DNA from 2 places in the Neobacillus pocheonensis genome. Region 2 is predicted to be linked to the other one. Evidence: a T-box and tRNA genes for the amino acid it is inferred to sense, from the RefSeq annotation. Region 2 holds a T-box; the other holds one or more tRNA genes.

Region 1 (9,853 bases), on a different contig from region 2:
GCGAAAATTACGCCGGTTTAGCTCAATTGGTAGAGCACGACCGAATAGACTCCTTGAATAGTCTTCAGCATACTGACCGAGCTGCTGCTTGCATATGCTTTCTGAGGTCAGGATGACGATAACTATACAGCGAGTTCAAAATATCTATTATCTCAAATATTATGCCGGTTTAGCTCAATTGGTAGAGCAACTGACTTGTAATCAGTAGGTTGGGGGTTCAAGTCCTCTAGCCGGCACCATTAATACTTTTTGCTTTTTTTGAGCAACTGACTTACCACAATTTAGTGGTAGGAAATCATCAAAGTATGAGCCATTAGCTCAGTCGGTAGAGCAGATTGCGAACTTCTTCGAATCAACTTCTGCGGGCAATCTGCGAGAAAGAACGTGAGTTCTTTTGAGCATCTGACTTACCACAATTTAGTTGTAGGAAATCATCAAAGTATGAGCCATTAGCTCAGTCGGTAGAGCATCTGACTTTTAATCAGAGGGTCGAAGGTTCGAGTCCTTCATGGCTCACCAAGTTTTTTTCGAAGTAAAAATAACTAAGTTTTTTGCGTCAGCAAAATAACTTTTAATTTGCGGGTGTGGCGGAATTGGCAGACGCACCAGACTTAGGATCTGGCGCCGCAAGGCGTGGGGGTTCGACTCCCTTCACCCGCACCAATTTTTTTACGAATTAAAATTCAATGAATGCGCCCGTAGCTCAATTGGATAGAGCGTTTGACTACGGATCAAAAGGTTATGGGTTCGACTCCTTTCGGGCGCGCCATTTTTACGGGAAGTAGCTCAGCTTGGTAGAGCACTTGGTTTGGGACCAAGGGGTCGCAGGTTCGAATCCTGTCTTCCCGACCAGTCGTAATTGGTTAATGCTTCGGATTGTGGTTCCGACATACGTTGGTTTAAATCCAGTTAGCCCAGCTAAATTAAGGCAGCATAGCCAAGTGGTAAGGCAGAGGTCTGCAAAACCTCTATCACCGGTTCAAATCCGGTTGCTGCCTCCAATTTTTCGAAAATGCGGGTGTAGTTTAGTGGTAAAACCTCAGCCTTCCAAGCTGATGTTGTGAGTTCGATTCTCATCACCCGCTCCATTATTCCAGCCTTTCAAAATTCCCTCAAAATTCTTCTTTTCCTATCATTTTTAAATTCACCTTTATAATCATTTTCTATATTTCAATAGTACATATATTTAAAACATTAATTATTGGTATTCGACAGTTTTTTTAGAGATTAAAAAGGTTAAATGCTGATGTACCGCGGTTAAATCCCAAACTAATCAAACGATTATTTAACTGACAAAATTTTTATCTATTCTTTAAATATTGTCCTTAAATATTACGGTCTTTGGACTTTTTAATCAAACGATTATTTAGTTTTAGCGTTAGGTTATTTTGTTTAGATTTGTCGGATCCGAGGTGCTTCGGAAAGTTTAATGTAAGAAGGACTTTTCCATTTTTTAACGAACTACCTATAAAAACCGTTATTAAGATTGGGTGGTAATTATAGGAGTACAATTTAAGTTTTATATTGACGACCAAATGAAAAAAAGTATAATCAAGAAACTTCTGACTGCCGGTTGCGTTTTTGCAGAAGAAGAGGCCCAGCTTCTTATTTCAGAGGCGCAGACATTGGAAAACCTCTCAAATATGGTCAATCTTCGAATAATCGGTACCCCGCTTGAACATGTCCTCGGTTGGGCGAAGTTCTGCGGCGTCAGGATAGCAGTAGACCCAGGAGTCTTCGTCCCCCGTCGACGTACTGAGTTTCTTGTCCAAAACGCAGTGGCATTTTCTTTCCCTGGAGCCATTGTCGTTGATCTTTGTTGCGGTACTGGCGCGGTGGGCATCGCGATAGCCAAAGCTCTGAGGGGAATTGAGTTGTATGCAGTAGACATCGACCCAGCGGCGGTACGATGTGCTCTTCGAAATGTTACAAGCCTAAATGGCTTCGTGTATGAAGGTGACCTCTTTGAGCCACTACCATCTAAACTACGTGGGAAAGTCAACATCCTAGTAGCAAACGCACCTTACGTACCTACCGAGGCAATCAAGCTGCTTCCCCAGGATGCACGTCTACATGAACCAAAGGAAGCGCTTGATGGAGGAGATGACGGACTTGATATTCAACGAAGAGTGGCAGAAGAAGCATCTTTCTGGCTAGCTTCGGGAGGGCATCTTTTAGTGGAGACGAGCCAAATGCAGGCCCCTCAGACCCTAGAAATCTTTACCCAATACGGGCTAATACCTCAGTTAACATATCACGATGAACTAGATGCTACTATCGTAATTGGAACGAAACTTTAAAGTGAATTTCACAAATGAATCAATCGGGTAATGTTCAGCTGCCATTCAGGCAGCTTTTCTTTTTTTACTAAAGGATCAGTAACAGATTTTAAGAAGTAAGGTTTAGATTCACAATATATTAGGGGAGGATAAAGTTAGGAGGTGATTTCTCTGAATTCAATTACAAGGAATTTAGATCTACATGCGCAAGGAAACTGGCTTCCCATCGTGGTATCTCTGGTATTGTTTCTGTATGCTCTTTTTATGCCTAAAAAAGAGCTAAGTTGGAGAGATCTGTATATTACTTTTGGAATTATTGGTTATTTTGCTTGGATTTCAGATTCGGTATTAGGGAAGATGCTAGATCTTGTCGATTTTGGAAACCCGAAAATCACGGGTATAGGTGAGTTTTTAAGCTATAGTTTAATTCCTTCCTCACTTGCTGTTATTTTTTTAAACTATTTAAAGAAGACCAATAAATGGATATTGACCATTTTGTTTATCATTATTTCTACTTTAATCGAATGGGGAATGAGGAAGGTTGGATATATGAAAGTTCATGGCTGGAGCTTTTTTATTTCAATCCCCTTGTATTTTGTAGTATTTAGCTTTTTACTACCAATTCACCGTAAAATAATTAAATGCAGGGACTAAGGGGGACGGTTCCAGTGGCCATCAAAACCATAAGAACCGCCCCTGAGACAGTTAATAGGAAGATTGTGGCTTTGGAACTAAATTCGACTATTTTTGCTAAATATGGACAGAAAATTTAATGGATTAACGAATATTACTTATGGGGATATAAATGTAATGGCCTACATAAGTAAAAGTTAAACCGTGTACATTTTCCCGGTATATAGCATAAATGGGGGAGAAAGAGAATTGATTTTAACAACGAAAGAATTATTTGCAAATGAGGAATTAGTACTAAGCAGGAAAGAAACTCACGGAAAAAGCAAGCAACCAAAAAGTGTACCAGAGTTCACTTCAAGGATGGAAAAACGCGAATATTATAGAGATAATTATTTTAATATTCGCAATGTGCTAGATATCAAGGAATTCCTAAACGATATTCATAATCATTGGGATACATATGTGTCACAGGTTCATCGATGGATTCAAAAGAATTCAGTCAAAAAGTTAGTCGTGACGGGCATTTTTACGCTTGTCCTAAGCTTTACCGGGATAAGTGCGAATGCTGCCTTTATTCATGAATATACGTACCAGGTGAAAAGCGGTGACTCGATTGACAGAATTGCTGCGGACCATGGTGTGACGGCAAAGGAAATATTAGATGCCAATGGGGTGACTTCCATTGACGGTAAAAAGATTCTTTTACCCAAAGTAGTAGATAGAACAGTCACTGCCACCACACTAAATGTTCGCTCCTATCCGAATACTGAAAGCAGTATTCTGCGTACATATAAAAAAGGGGATGTTGTAAAGGTTTCATTCGTAGAAAACGGATGGGCTGGCATTCTGATTAAGGGACGAGTTTGTTATGTAAAAGTGGATTATCTTTCATCAGTACCGAGCCAAGCTGCTGATACAGGCGAATCGCTAGCCATGTATGTAACGGCTGACTCGTTAAGGGTTAGAGTGGCCGCATCAACAAGTAGTGAGGTATTGGGTACCTTAAAATTAAACGATCAAGTGAAAGTGCAAACGATCGCGAATGGCTGGGCTCAGATTACTTTTAACAGCAAAGCAGCGTTTGTTAATGAAGCATTTTTAACGAAAAAGGAGCCAATCCAAACAAGTTCATCGGAGTATGTAATAAAGAGCGGGGATACTTTTACAAAAATTGCAAAAGCATTAGGTGTCTCTGTCTCATCCATTCAAGAGTTAAATCCTAATGTAGACTCATCAAAATTGAAGATTGGTCAAAAAATTAATATCCCTGCGCTATCTGGCGCTGACACAAATCGCATACAAGTCACGGCTCACATAGGAGGGGTAGACCCGCAGGGAACTTTTCGATTCATCACGTCTGATGGAAGAACGAATTGTGCAAAGGCATCAGGTAATATGATTTATGAATTATTTAACCATCAAGGTAAAAAAGTAACACTTACACTTGAAGGAAAAAGAGGTCAACAATTGACCTTAATAGCCCTTCAATAGTACTTCCCAGTAGAAAGCCTCCATGCGAGGCTTTTTATATTGGTTGTTTGCACATACATTGTTGCCATTCCCTTCGCTGATAGACCGCAAACGTTCGTTGATAGAATGCGATTAATAGCTTTTTAACAGCATACTATCTAAAACACGCATCTGCTCATAGGCTTTTACGAGTTGTTTAGGTACCAAGGTAAGTCCGTATTCCCAAGCATTCGTTTCAATTGTAGTTTTAAGTTGTTCAATTTCTTCATCTTCACCATATTTTAGAATCCTTAAATCATGTTTGTTTTTCTTGAAATCTAAATAATATCCGATTTCATGATAAAGAATAATTTTTACTAGGTTTTCATCTGTCTCTTTTATTTTAAAATTAATTTTAGCTAAATAGCCGTTTACTTGTAAGTAATTAAACCTTATCGTATTTGTTGATACGTTATAACTCATTGGTGCAGGCAGTTTATTGTTAAACTCATAATTTATATTTAAGTTGTGTTCTCTCAATGTACTTTCAATGATCTTCTCGATATCCCATATGTATAGCATCTTTTCTATCCCTGTCCTTTCAACCTTTTTCAACAGGTTATTATACCGCCTCTCATGTATTTTAAGAAATGTTAGTGGAAAGCGCATCCATCTATTTACCTTTTTTCTAGGACTAGTTTATTGAGCAATACACATCATTGTTTCAAATAAGGAATATTTCCCCTTTCCTTTAACAATACTTTATAAAGAAGTTTTTCTATGAGAGGGAGTAAAAAAAGGATGATGAAACGGTGAGAGGGTAAAAATGAAACTTACCATAATCATAGACGTAGCAATCCTACTGTTGGCTTCATTTTGTATCAAGAAGAAGAGACTTCACTTATTTGAAAATCTCTTCATCCTCATGATTCTAGAGTTCCTGGTTACCAGCTATTGTGCCATTTTGTACATTAATCTAGATGTTTGGACCGTGACGAATGAAACGGTGCCTTTTATTATTTTCCGAATTTATGAGGCCATCATTTGGCCGTTTGTTTGGTTGTTATATCTTAATTTGCTGCCCAATATGAAGTCCCGTTTCTCTAAATGGATTTTGACAGGTATATTTGTTGGAATTCAATCTGGGATTGAGCGCTGGCTGGTTGAATGGGAGGTCATTACATATAAGGATTGGCCCTTTTGGCATTCCATCATCCTCCAAGTTTTGGTCATCACGCTCGTAAACATGGCCCTGTCATGGTACCGAAATCTATTGAGGAAAGAAGGAAGATGAAACTAGATGATGCCGCTTCCGGAAAAATTTGATGAAAACGAATGGTTTTTGATTGGGTGTGTGGTCGTATCCTATTTAGTCCTGTTCTTTTTGCCGAAAAGATTTCCTCGGAGTACAACGATCCTCTTTTTGTTAATCGGTACAACGATTGCGAGGCTTTCGGACCATTTCCTGGCATCGCCGAAACTCGACTTGTATAATATTATGGATACACCCAATTATGATTTCTTTGATTTGATTACCTATTTTTTATATGCGCCTTTTTCTTATTTGTTTGTTTATTTTTATGACAGGTGGAAGATAAAAGGATATTGGATTCTGGTTTATCTTTTGCTTTGTACTTCAGGGGGAACGCTGTTTGAATGGGTTAATAAAGAATTTGGAGTGTTTACTTATAAAGGCTGGCGACTCTCTTATTCCTTCAGCGTGTATTTGGCGGTTCAGTGCTTTGTATTATTGTTTTTCCATTTGGTGGTTCGTCAGAATCGTCGACAGGTGCTAATTGAATGACCAAGGGTGACTAAGGGGGCGGTTCACATGGTCATTAAAAACCATGAGAACCGTCCCTGTGGCTCTCCTTAAGTAATTTAATTTGGATAGATTCTTGTATTTGCTATTTCTTTCTCTTTTTCAGTGGAATCATTTAAAAATCTGGATTTAAGCCTTATATATGGAGTATAATTTATTCTTGGGCTACATAGTGAATTCAACTAAGACGTATAAAATTTATTTTTTAAAATTTTCTTGGATAATTTGAATTCTCAGTAATTCTCATTGAAAGTACTTATTAGGTTATAATAACACTGTACATACTTTATCAGATTACTCTTTGATATCGACATAGCCACATTAGATACTATTATTGCAAAAGGAATGAAGGAAAAGAGTAAATATTGAATTATTTTCTAGGAGGATCATCATGAGTCTAAAATTTGCTATCATTGGTTGTGGAAGAATTTCACCGAATCATATCGCTGCTGCTATTGAAAATGAACTAGAAATTGTCGCTTTATGTGACATAGTTCCTGAAAATATGGAGGATAAAATTTCAACCTTTAACCTTCCTCAATCGACGCCGCAGTATACCGACTATAAGGAGATGCTTGAAAAAGAGAAACCGCAGTTAGTCGCCATTTGTACGGAGAGCGGTTCCCATGGTCAAATTGCCTTAGATTGCATAGAGGCTGGAAGTAATCTTATTATTGAGAAACCTATTGCTCTTTCACTTGAAGATGCTGATAACATTATCGAAAAGGCTAAGGAACATAACGTAAAGGTTTGCGCATGTCATCAAAACCGGTTTAATAAATCGATTCAAAAAATTAGAGAAGCAGTAGAACAAGAACGGTTTGGAAGACTACTACATGGAACGGCACATATTCGCTGGAACAGGGGAGAAGATTATTATAAACATGCTCCTTGGCGAGGAACTTGGGAGCAAGATGGAGGAGCACTTATGAATCAGTGTATCCATAATATCGATCTCTTGCGTTGGATGATGGGTAACGACATTGTAGAAGTAGTAGGAATGACTGATAATTTAAAACATAACTTTATCGAAGCGGAAGACTTTGGTGCGGCAATGATTAAGTTTGCCAACGGAAGTTATGGAATTGTCGAAGGGACAACCAATATTTTTCCGACTAATCTTGAGGAAACTTTGTATATCTTTGGGGATAGAGGTACCATTAAGGCTGGCGGGAAATCTGTGAATATTATAGAAGAATGGCGGTTCGCTGATGGGAAGGATGAACCGGAGGAAGTGAAAGCAAAGTATCAAGAAAATCCACCAACTGTGTACGGATTTGGCCATAATCCCCTTTATACAGACGTCATTGATGCTATTAAGAATGATCGGGAGCCCTATGTTACTGCAGAAGATGGAAGAAGAGCGTTAGAACTAGTTCTTGCTATTTACAAATCAGCCGCAGAAGGAAAAAGTGTAAAGCTTCCAATGAAAACGTGCAGTACGTTGGATTTTAAAGGCAGGTTTGACAACAAATAACAAGGCGATCTATTTATATATTGTAAAAAAGCTAACGAAGATGGTAAAGCTCCCACCTTTGTTAGCTTTTTCATTTTTTCATTTACATCAAGCTGCCTAGTATTTCTAATTAGAATGGTTTTCGATTGGTCGTGTGGTCGAGCCTTAAAATAGCCTAAAGAAAAATAGTTGTACCATACCGTTATTTCTGGGGATAAGTCTAGTCAAAATCTGATTATCCTCATATTCTGTAAAAGCTTGACCAATGGGACTGGTTATTTCAAAAATGGAAATGAGGTGTGCAACATGTTAGGAAATAGCTTGTATGAAGGGTTGCTAACCAATCTGAAAAATTCTTTCACATATGAGTTTTGGGTGAAGCCGGATATCCTTCATCCTATTAATAAACAATCACGCAAAAAACCTGTAAATCCAGATGGGCAAAATTATATTAATGGACCAGGACATGTGAAATACTATGATGAAGCCGCCGTTCATGTATCTGTCGGAAAAAATGGAATCACTGTCTATGAACATACGGATATTAATATTTATGCCGTGTTAGTCTATGAAGAGGTCATTAAAAAGGAAGCTCACATTGCCGTAATCTATGATGATGGAAGGCCTTATTTATACATGAACGGTGCGTTTGTTAAAAGTGGTGAACGAAGCCCTAAAAGGAATGTCTACCCAGCGGGGATCTTTGGTGAACAGCCGGGCTTATATTTTGAAGGGGATATCAAAGAGATTCGGCTTTGGGATCATTGCCGATCAGAAAAACAACTTCAGACCGATAGGAATAAACAACTTAAAGGAAACGAAGAGGGGCTATTTGGTAGTTGGACGGCCCGCCGTGATGTTGAATCAGAAGTAATATCAAAAAAGAAAAGTAATCGCCAAAACCGCACAAATAAAAAGAATCAAGATATTGAAGTCAGTATCATCATTCCTTCTTTCAATAAATTCCCCCTCAATTTATTCACTCTCTACTCACTCGAAAACCAAACCTTCAATCCTGCAAAAATGGAAGTTATCTTTATTGATGATGCCTCAACGGACCAAACTGAAGAAAAGCTTAAAAACTATCATCCTCCATATCAGTTTAACTATATTCGGAATGAAAAAAATCTTGGCAGGGCGAAGGTACGAAATGTGGGCATTCGCTCGGCGAGAGGGAGCCTTCTCATCTTCCTGGATGCTGAAATGGTGACAGAACCTGATTTTGTCGAAAAGCACTATCGGTATCATCAATCCAAAAACAAGATGATTTTGTCAGGGGTCATGCATTCCAAAAAGATCTATACCTGCATCTTTCCTGAATTTTCCCAGGATGTACGGGACAAGATTACAGACTTAACGACCACTAATCAAGAGATCAATAGGAGATTGCGAGACTTTCAATTACCTAGTGAAAATCCGTATCCATTAGTTGAAAAAAACGATATAACAAGTTTGTCCTATAAGGATTTGGTTTTTAAATCATTTTCGTGGTTTCAGAAAATCACCAAAAATTTTGATGCGGACCTGAATGGGTTTATGTTTCCGTGGATGGCCTTGCTTACAGGGAATGTTTCCATCCGTAAAGAGTTTATTGAACAGGCAGGGATGTTTGATGAAGACTTTATCCAATACGGATACGAAGATTGGGAATTAGGATACCGTTTATATAAAATGGGCGCCAAATACCTGGTCAGAAACGATGTAACAACCTACCATCAAGAACATCCTGTCGGACAAGATAAATGGAAAGAAGCCATTCATAATCTAAGGCTTTTTATTAATAAGCATCCTGACGTCGATGTTCTGATTCTTGGATTAGAACTAGCACGAATTGCCGATTTAATAACGATTAGTAAGGTATTAAAAGAATATAAGCTGCTCCTAAAATCCTATCCTGAGAGGTTTCAAGGGTTCCAAGAAAAATTTATCCGCATTCTTGAAACCATCGTCCTTCTCCTCCAAATCGATATCCGTCACGTTAATATTTTAGGAGCTGCTGGCATTGGCTCAGAGGGTAGAATAGAGCTTCAAGAAGATCTTCTTTCTATCAAAAATTTAGATTCATTCACAAATCTTGCCAGCATAATGGAAAAGCTAATGAACACGTAAATTTTTATAAAAAATTAGAAGGGGGGAGTGAAGTTATTGGTTTCGATTATTACTTGCACAATCAGAGAAGAGAACATGGATAATGTTTTCAACAATTATCAACAG
Region 2 (9,853 bases):
AGGACATTGGCAAAATGAATGATAATCAATTAGCAACGATCAGAAACCAAAAAATCGGCTTTATTTTTCAAAATTTTAATTTGTTAACAAAACTAACAGCTATTGAGAATGTCGAACTACCCTTGTTATATAGCGGGGTTCCGGCAAAGGAGCGTCGGGAAAGGGCTTTAGAGGGACTAAGCAAGGTTGGACTGAAAGAGCGTGCGGGTCATTTGCCGACCCAGCTTTCAGGCGGTCAACAGCAGCGGGTCGCCATTGCCAGGGCCCTTGTTGGCAATCCCGCAATCCTGCTCGCCGATGAGCCAACCGGTGCATTGGATAGTAAAACAAGCAAAGAAATTTTGCACGTCATGAAGGAATTGAACGAACTGGGCCATACGATCATATTAATTACCCACGATTTAGCAATTGCCAAGCAAGCAAATCGCATGGTCAGCATTCAAGATGGTCAATTGCAAGTGAACGGGGGTGAACTAGTTGGGAATTTTGCAATCTATTAAAATGGCCCTTCGCAGCATTAAAAGTAATAAACTGAGGTCTACATTAACGATGCTGGGGATGATCATTGGTGTTTCCTCGGTCATTGTCCTTGTATCTATTGCACAAGGTTCGGCACAAAACGTTACCAGCAGGATTAATCAGCTAGGAACTAATCTATTAACGATTAATACCTTTGGGACAGATTTAGCTTTAACAGAAGATAAAATTAGCGAACTAAGTAAATTGAATGGGGTCAAAGCCGTGTCTCCAGTCGTTTCCGGTCGTGTCAATGTTAAAAAGGATAGAACCACTTCCCAGGTAACGTTAACTGGAACGAATGCGGCTTACTCCACAGTGCGTGATACCAAGGTTAGTGCGGGCCGTTTCATTACCGACCTTGATATTGAATATCGACAAAAGATAGCAGTTATTGGCTCAGAAACGGCTTCTACTTTTTTTGGAGGTACAAACCCAGTCGGGCAGTATCTCCAAATTGAAGGGACCTCCTTTAAAGTAGTTGGCGTGTTAGTTTCTAAAGGAAGCTCGTTAGGACAAAGCGGTGATAATGTCGTGCTTGTCCCGCTTAGTACTGGACAGCGTTTAGTGAAAAGCACGTCGATTAATCAAGTATATTTACAAGGAAAAAGCGAAGATCAAATGGATTATGTAATGAATGAGGTCGAAATGGCAATGGCCTCGATGTATCCTAACAAAAGTGATTCCTATAGTGTAACAAATCAGCAAGATTTAATGGATACGATGAGTTCTGTAATAGATACGATGACCATGATGTTAGGCGGTATTGCCAGCATTTCCTTGCTGGTTGGCGGCATTGGCATAATGAATATCATGCTCGTTTCCGTTTCAGAACGAACGAAGGAAATTGGAATTCGAAAAGCAATTGGGGCCAAAAGACGTGATGTTCTTCTTCAGTTCCTCATTGAAGCAGTCGTTTTAAGTGGTGTTGGCGGACTGATTGGTATCTTGGCTGGAGTAGGGATTGGGAAACTATTATCGTCGATTTTAAGTTTAACCGTTTCCTTTACATCATCCGTCATCCTATTATCATTCTTATTCTCATTGGTTGTCGGAGTGGTGTTTGGTGTATTCCCTGCTAATAAAGCATCGAAATTGAACCCAATCCAAGCCCTTCGATATGAATAATTTGGTAAACAGCGGACTCGTGTATGCTGCGACCGCTTTGTTTACTATATAATGATATAGAAAATATGCCCTCATTAATTGGAGAGATCAATATGCGTTTATTAGTTGTAGAAGACAATCTTCCTTTATTAGAATCAATTGTTGAGTTATTATCAGATGAGTTTGAAGTGGATCAGGCATCCAACGGTGAGGACGCTTTATTTTTGGCGATGCAAAATATTCATGATGCCATTGTTCTCGATGTCATGATTCCTGAAATTGATGGATTTGAAGTCCTGCAAACAATTAGAAGAGACGGGATCAAAATACCCGTTCTGTTTCTTACCGCCCGGGATTCCTTAGAGGACCGTGTAAAAGGATTGGATAGCGGCGGTGACGATTACTTAGTTAAGCCATTTCAAGCAGCTGAACTTAAGGCAAGAATCCGGGCCCTGTTAAGAAGAAGCGGCAGTTTAACGACAAATCAAACGATTCAGTACCGGGGAATTGAGCTCCTCGGGAAAGAGAGAGATATCCTTGTTGATGGTGATTCTATTAAGCTTACGACCAAGCAGTACGAGTTATTGGAATATCTGATTCAAAACAAAGGCGTCATCTTAACGAAAGAACAAATTTATGACCGAGTGTGGGGGTTCGATTCTGATACGACAATTGCGATCGTTGAAGTGTTTATGCACCATCTTAGAAAAAAACTGGAACCATATGGGTATCATTCGGACATAAAAACCATTCGTGGCGTAGGCTATATGCTTAACGAAGAATAGGAGTACTTTATGTTTCGTCAAACACATATTAGACTGACATTGTTAAACTCCTTGGTTTTTATTGTGTTAATCAGCATTCTTGGAAGTATTATTTATTTTTATACTGAAAATAGATTATATAAGGATGTTAACGAGTCTTTATTAGAATCGGTTAATCATTTTCAAAACCAGCAGGAGCCTGCTGGGCCTGGGAATATTCGTGATGGTGATGGTGGTCAGGTGCCAAGATTCATGCGGAGAGACCCGAGGATTACCACTTTAATATGGAACGAGAAAAATCAACTCTTGGTTGAACAAAACCGAGAGTCTGAACTTTTCCAAGATAATGAGAAAATGATTCGCCCCAAAAAGTTGAACGTTTTACAAGATGTCGATGTAGAGGATTTTTCGTTTCGATTTATCGCTTTCGAGGTTGAACATCCTCAACTTGGAAAAATAAAGGTCCAATTCATTCGGAATGTCAACTCGGAAAAGGAATTATTGGATAGGCTCCTTATCATCATCCTAGTTGGCTGTGGAATAGGTGTGCTTTGCGCCATCGCATCAGGTTATTTCTTAGCAGGGAGATCGCTTGTTCCGATAAAAAAAGCCTGGCAGAAGCAGCAAGAATTTGTTTCCGATGCTTCACATGAGTTAAGGACGCCGCTCGCGGTAATCCAGGCGAAGACGGATTTATTGTTCCGAAGCCCTAATGCCACGGTACAGGATAAAATTCTTGATGTTTCGGCCATTTCAACCGAATCAAGACGAATGTCCAAGTTGGTGGCGAATCTTTTAACACTTGCTCGGTCCGATTCCGATCAAATCGAAATGAAGAAAGATTCATTCCAATTGAATGATCTTTTAAAGGAAATTATTCAGCACTATGAAGAAATCGCCATGTACCAAGAAAAGTCCCTGCGCTTAGAAGCCAACGAACCAGTTACTTTTTTGGCGGATAAGGAAAGGATTCACCAGCTGATTGTTATTTTGTTAGATAATGCCATGAAATACACGAATGAAGGCGGGGATATTCTCCTTTCCTGTAAACAAACTCATTCTTCAATCATCCTTGAGGTAAAAGATAACGGTATAGGCATTCCTGAACAAGACATTCCGAAAATCTTTGACCGTTTTTACCAAAGTGATAAGGCCCGGACGGCTGCTGAAGGAACAGGACTTGGGTTATCGATTGCTAAATGGATAATTGAAAAACATCACGGGAAGACAAAAGTGCAAAGTACCCTTGGTAAGGGAACGACAATTGAAATAATTTTTCCAAGAGCCCAAAAAAATTAATTTTGGGTTCTTTTTTTAAGAAAATCTTAAGGAACCTCCTTCATAATTAGCTTATTAATTTTGTACAAGCACATAATGTACAGCACGAAAACACGAAGGGAGTCCAATCAATATGAAAAAAATGAGAAGGGCGCATTTATGCATCGGCTTAATTGCCTCTGTTTTAATCTTTATGGAGTCGATTACTGGTTTACTCATGAATGAGCCATGGTTAATTGGTCAATCACAGTTTGAGGGAGGGAGAGGGAATTTCCAGCCGGGACAATTTAACCAAAGGCAATTTAATCAAGGTCAATTCAATCAAGGTCAAGGTAATCCTCAAGATTCCGGACAAGCCAACGGTCAAATGCAAGGCCAGTCAAATGGTCAATTCCAAGGACCTCCGGGGTTTGGGGGAAATGGAAACTTCGCTGGCAGAATACGCGGTGAAGGAATGGGGCAGGGCTCTTTCCTAAGCACGATAAGAGGTCTCCATGAAGGAAGAATAGGAAACACAAATATCAAATGGTTGATCGACTTAACGGCAATTGCCATGATATTCTTAACTAGTTCAGGAATCTATCTATCACTTAAAGTTCTTAGCGCTGATCGAAAAAGAAGAAAGCGTCAACAAGAAAATTTTGAGGTATTAGTAGATTGAAACCTAGAAAAAGCACACTATTTCGGCTCGTGTGCTTTTTCCTTTCCCGTATCTATTCTACAATGATTGTTCCTTTAAACATATGCATACCGCAGCTGAAGGTAAATTCTCCTGATTTGTCAGGAGTAAACGTGAGATTCGTGATACCTGTCTTAAGATTCACGTTGGTAATATTAAAGTCTGGAATCATAAATGTGGATAAACAACTATTTTCCAGTGGATTTTCGATTACTAGCTCCACTGGTACCCCTTTTTTAACGCGGATGACATTAGGTGAATAGCCCTTATCCGTTACAAGCATTTTCACTTTTGGTGAGCTTTCCTTTGTAACATCAACCTCTGTTTTAGGCATATCCTGACTGCTTGAATTCTGAGTTGTTTGGGCTTCTGCGCTTTCTGCTTTACCAGGAATTTTGACCATATCGCTCGAATACATAAATAAAAACAAGGATACGAGCACGACGCCAGCCCCAATAATGGCATATGGTGAGAGCTCTTCGGTATTAATCGAATACTTATTATTTGTCGTAACAAAAATATAAACAATGACAAAACCGATGATGAGAATATAAAAACCTACTAAAATACCTAATAAAATTGTCGGGTTAATGAATTGAAGAAATACTCCCAAAATCGCTCCATTTATACCACCCATCAATCCTGCAATCGAGCCCATCAATATCGCCAATATTCCAATTGGATGTCCTGCCAAGAAACCAATGACGAATCCAATAATCATACTGACTCCTACGACAAGAAATGTCTCCCCAGAAAGGATTCCGATGATACTCCCTGAAAGAAGACCTGTAATCACCGCAATAACCATGCTAATCATGACCCCTGGCGTACCTTGCAGTTTGCGTTTATGACGGTAAACTAGAAAAATTGAATAGCCGGTACCAATCGCAACAAGGGCTGCTGAAATCAGCGAAAAAATATTCATTTTTTTGTCTCCTCTTATGTCGTTACTTGTTTTTTTGATTAAACAACATAAGAATATTATAAATGCAAATATTCATGATGGAGTTATCAGCAATTGAACGTTTTATGAATATTAGGGCTGTGAGTTATTTTCTTTTTCTTTATCAATAGTATTTTTAAAAATACGTTTTAGGGATTCATTTTGCATTCTAATAAGTTCAAGCAATAATTCTTTTTCTTCATTTTCTTGATCCAGCTCATCCTTATCTTTCTTCATGCGAATCACCCCATTATTTCTAATATTTGCATTTTAACTGATTTAGTTATAAGTTGAAAGCAGTTTTTTGGCCATTGAAGAAATATATGCCAAAATATAATTTGACATTTTGCAATGGGACATATATAATTTTCAAAAAATACTATTGAAACATTGACGAGGATTAGTAAACTGAAAAGGTCTTATCAAGAGAGGAAACCATTGGTGCGAGGTTTCTTAAGACAGTCATTTGAACCTGCCTCTGAGTTCTGTATCGGATATTTTGAAGATACATGCGGATAAAATCCGTTATCATGCAAAGAGTTTAAAGCAATTTTGCTTTATGAATTTAGGGTGGTACCGCCAGGCCTTGGTCCCTTTTTAGGATCAAGGCCTTTTTCTATTTAATTTTAATAATGAGGTGTCAAAAATGGCAAAGGAATTTGTAAAAGATGTAACCAGCATGGACGAGGATTTTGCCCAGTGGTATACAGATGTAGTAACAAAAGCAGATTTAATCGATTACTCAAGCGTCCGCGGTTCGATGATTATCCGCCCATACGGCTATGCATTATGGGATAATATTAAAAATGAACTAGACCGCCGCATTAAAGAAACCGGGCATGAAAATGTGTATATGCCATTATTTATACCTGAGAGCCTGCTTCAAAAAGAAAAGGATCACGTTGAGGGGTTTGCACCTGAAGTGGCGTGGGTTACACATGGCGGTTCTGAAGAATTGGCTGAAAGATTAGTGGTTCGTCCAACTTCAGAGGTTCTATTTTGCGAGCACTATAAAAATATCATTCATTCTTATCGTGATCTTCCTAAGCTGTATAACCAATGGGCTAACGTGGTTCGCTGGGAAAAAACTACCCGTCCATTCCTTCGGACATTAGAGTTTTTATGGCAGGAAGGCCACACCGCCCATGCGACAGATGAGGATGCAATGGAAGAAACGATTAAAATGCTGAATGTTTATGCAGCCATTTGTGAAGAAATCCTTGCAATTCCGGTTGTGAAAGGGCAAAAGACCGAAAAAGAAAAATTTGCCGGTGCAAAAGCTACTTTTACAATTGAGAGCTTAATGCATGATGGAAAAGCATTGCAATCAGGAACTTCCCACCATTTTGGTACAGGTTTTGCTGAAGCGTTTGGAATTCAGTACACAGACAAAGAAGGAAAGCTGCAGTATGTTCACCAAACATCTTGGGGCTTTACCACAAGAATTATTGGCGCCTTAATCATGGTTCACGGTGATGACCGCGGCCTTGTGATTCCGCCAAAAGCGGCGCCAACTCAAGTGATGATTGTGCCAATTGCTCAGCATAAAGAAGGCGTTCTTGATTTTGCATATGATTTGAAAAAGTCTCTTGGGGCTGTTGCTCGTGTTGATATCGACGCCAGTGATAAAAAGCCAGGCTGGAAATTCAATGAGTACGAGATGAAGGGAATTCCAGTTCGCTTAGAAGTTGGTCCAAAGGATATTGAAAACAAGCAAGTTGTATTAGTAAGAAGGGATACCTTAGAAAAGGTAATTGTTCCTTTAAATGAATTAGAATCGAAGTTAGTTGAATTACTAGATGACATTCAAAGCAATTTATATAACAAAGCATTAAAGCATCGCGAGGAAAGAACATCTGTAGCGTTGACGCTTCCTGAATTAAAGGAATCATTGGATTCACAGCCAGGATTCATCAAAGCAATGTGGTGCGGCGAATTAGCTTGTGAGGAAAAAATTAAAGAAGATACGACTGCAACATCCCGTTGCATCCCATTTGAACAGGAAAATCTTTCTGACAAATGTGTTTGCTGTGGTAAAGAAGCGAAACAGATGGTTTATTGGGCAAAAGCATATTAAAAGAGCAATATGAGAGGTCTTTCCGTTTCCGGAAGGACCTTTTTTATAGAAATATGCTTTGAAAATAAGCCGCAAGATGCCAGTGAATATTTTTATCGGCGAATTTTTGGAGTTTATCGGCGAATCTGACCGGTTTATCGGCGAATTTTTCATTTTATCGGCGAATCTAGCATATATATCGGCGAATCGCTTTTCGAAAAAAGGAATACCCAAATTTATAGCGAATTAAAAATATTTAGGAGGAGGGCTAAACGAATGAAACCTATACTTATTGATTTTCCAGAAGAATTTTACACAGAGAGATTGATAATCCGCAAGCCAATGCCTGGTGACGGCTCTGCTGTTTACGAAGCGATGCAAGCTTCATTAGAGGAACTGAAACCATGGATGCCTTGGGCACATCATGAGCAAACTGAGCACGATGTTGAGGCGAATATGAGGGATGCCCATGCAAAATTTCTAACAAGAGAAGACTTACGCTTGCATCTTTTTGATAAAGAAACAGGCAAATTTATTGGCTCATCCGGACTGCATAGAATCAACTGGGATGTTCCAAAATTTGAGATTGGGTATTGGATAGATTCGCGTCAAAGTGGAAAAGGGTACATAACAGAAGCAGTTCAGGCAATAACGGAATTTGCTTTTGAAAAGCTAAATGCTAGACGCGTTGAAATCCGCTGCGATTCAAAAAATACCAAAAGCAGTGCGATCCCTGAAAAATTAGGATTCACATTAGAGGGTATTTTGAAAAATGATTCCAAATCGGCAGACCAAAATGAATTAAGAGATACCTGTGTCTATTCTAAAGTAAAATAGGCATATAAAAAGAGTGCCCTTCATTTTTCGGGTACTCTTTTACATCTTATTTATCACTTAATCTAGTATGTAGGTTTTCAAATAGAATTTCGTAATCGCCAAATATTCGCGCGAATACGATTTCAATACGGCCGTCCATGGAGTTTTTGCCGGAAGTCCCTGTAAATCTAGGCCTTGCTTATTAGCTATTGAGACTGCTCGGTAGATGTGAAAAGTATTCGTTACCACCACACCATTCTTTGCATCCTTTGGAATAAGCTTTTTAGAAAAACGAATATTTTCATAAGTATCAGTGGAATGATCTTCTAATATAATCCTAGATTCACTAATATTTTGTTTAACTAATTCCCTTTTAATCGATTCCGCTTCTGAAATCTGCTCTCCTGGACCTTGTCCCCCTGAAGCAATAACAATCGTATTCTTGTTTTCCTTTAAATAATTAGCAGCGGCATCTATTCTGCTGGCGAATGCCTGTGAAGGAACAGTCCCTTTAACTCTTGCCCCTAGGACAATCAAATAATCTGCATTCTTAGGTGCTTCCATATTGCTATATTGACTGATTTTAAATTGTAAAAATCCAACATAAATAAGTCCAAAAGCTATAAAAACTCCAATCAATAAAAACCCACTTTTCTTCTTTTTCATCGATTCAAATCCATTTCTTTTTTTATCTAATATAAATTATTATACAAGATAAATAAGAAAAAGGACTGTGAATATCAGTCCTTTACTCACAAACCCACGAAAGTCCCAGTGTACCTACACCCGTATGCACTCCTGCAACTGTAATGAGCATTAATATTTCTGTATCTATATTAGGAAAGGTGTCTTTGACCATTTTATCAAGTTCTTCAGCCCTTTGTAGATCGTTGGCAAGTACAATGGCTACCTTTCGAACTGTTTTTGTTTCTAGGTCTTCTTTTAATTTATTAACTAGCCAGGCTAGGGATTTCTTGTCAGTGCGAACTTTATCTTTTATTGTTGCAGCCCCGTCTTCAATGGCTAAAATTGGCTTGATATTGAATAGAGATGCTAATAATTTTTGACCGCCAGATACTCGCCCGCTTTTGTGAAGTTGATCTAAATTGGAAGGTACTAAATATAATCGACTGTCCTTACGATAATCATTTAAATTGGCGATCACTTCGTTAACATCCAACCCCTGCCCCACCAGTTCAATACCTCTTTTGATTAAAAAGGAAAGTGGATAAGAACCAATTTGTGAATCAATCGCATACAATTCAAAATCTTCCATTCCAGCTGCCATAACAGATGATTGATAAGTACCAGTTAAAGTACTTGAGGCATGGATGGCGATTCCAAAATCATAATCTTCCTTTAATTTATGATACAGTTCTACAAAATCATTAATGGAGGGCTGAGATGATTGAAACTTCCCGTCCTCATTTTTCATTCGATCATAAAATTCCTGTTCGGAGATATCGATTGTCTCCTTATAAAATTCGTCATTAATCACTACGTGCAATGGGATGACGTGGATTTGATGTTGCTCAATAAATTCTTTACTTAATGATGCAGTTGTGTCGGTGATCCATGCAATTTTGGCTTTCTTCATATAATACTCATCCTTCAATGGTTTATCCGATTTATTAATTCCTAAACTTCTACTTGATTTAACGTTATAAAAATGGTCACGATATGACTAGTTACAT

What was found. A T-box is a leader RNA that pairs with one kind of tRNA and senses whether it is charged. The one in region 2 lies ahead of proS (proline--tRNA ligase), so its partner is inferred to be a tRNA-Pro.
Region 1: it encodes a tRNA-Pro, which carries the amino acid that the T-box ahead of proS (proline--tRNA ligase) is inferred to sense. The anticodon was not compared.

Annotation. Positions count from the first base shown of each region.
Region 1 covers NZ_JBCNAD010000001.1:223,185-233,037, reverse strand. The annotation lists tRNA gene ABES02_RS01190 (tRNA-Thr) at 164-239, shown strand; tRNA gene ABES02_RS01185 (tRNA-Lys) at 444-519, shown strand; tRNA gene ABES02_RS01180 (tRNA-Leu) at 579-663, shown strand; tRNA gene ABES02_RS01175 (tRNA-Arg) at 693-769, shown strand; tRNA gene ABES02_RS01170 (tRNA-Pro) at 776-852, shown strand; tRNA gene ABES02_RS01165 (tRNA-Cys) at 928-1,001, shown strand; tRNA gene ABES02_RS01160 (tRNA-Gly) at 1,015-1,088, shown strand; gene ABES02_RS01155 (putative protein N(5)-glutamine methyltransferase) at 1,536-2,300, shown strand; gene ABES02_RS01150 (hypothetical protein) at 2,442-2,933, shown strand; gene ABES02_RS01145 (LysM peptidoglycan-binding domain-containing protein) at 3,162-4,403, shown strand; gene ABES02_RS01140 (hypothetical protein) at 4,515-4,943, opposite strand; gene ABES02_RS01135 (hypothetical protein) at 5,188-5,655, shown strand; gene ABES02_RS01130 (hypothetical protein) at 5,662-6,165, shown strand; gene ABES02_RS01125 (Gfo/Idh/MocA family protein) at 6,575-7,660, shown strand; gene ABES02_RS01120 (glycosyltransferase) at 7,946-9,748, shown strand; gene ABES02_RS01115 (glycosyltransferase) at 9,776-9,853, shown strand, end outside.
Region 2 covers NZ_JBCNAD010000049.1:30,619-40,471, reverse strand. The annotation lists gene ABES02_RS25070 (ABC transporter ATP-binding protein) at 1-500, shown strand, start outside; gene ABES02_RS25065 (ABC transporter permease) at 478-1,644, shown strand; gene ABES02_RS25060 (response regulator transcription factor) at 1,737-2,408, shown strand; gene ABES02_RS25055 (sensor histidine kinase) at 2,418-3,686, shown strand; gene ABES02_RS25050 (PepSY-associated TM helix domain-containing protein) at 3,799-4,326, shown strand; gene ABES02_RS25045 (cupredoxin domain-containing protein) at 4,379-5,269, opposite strand; gene ABES02_RS25040 (hypothetical protein) at 5,381-5,524, opposite strand; T-box leader at 5,669-5,885, shown strand; gene proS (proline--tRNA ligase) at 5,934-7,364, shown strand; gene ABES02_RS25030 (GNAT family N-acetyltransferase) at 7,620-8,180, shown strand; gene ABES02_RS25025 (YdcF family protein) at 8,238-8,825, opposite strand; gene ABES02_RS25020 (DegV family protein) at 8,908-9,756, opposite strand.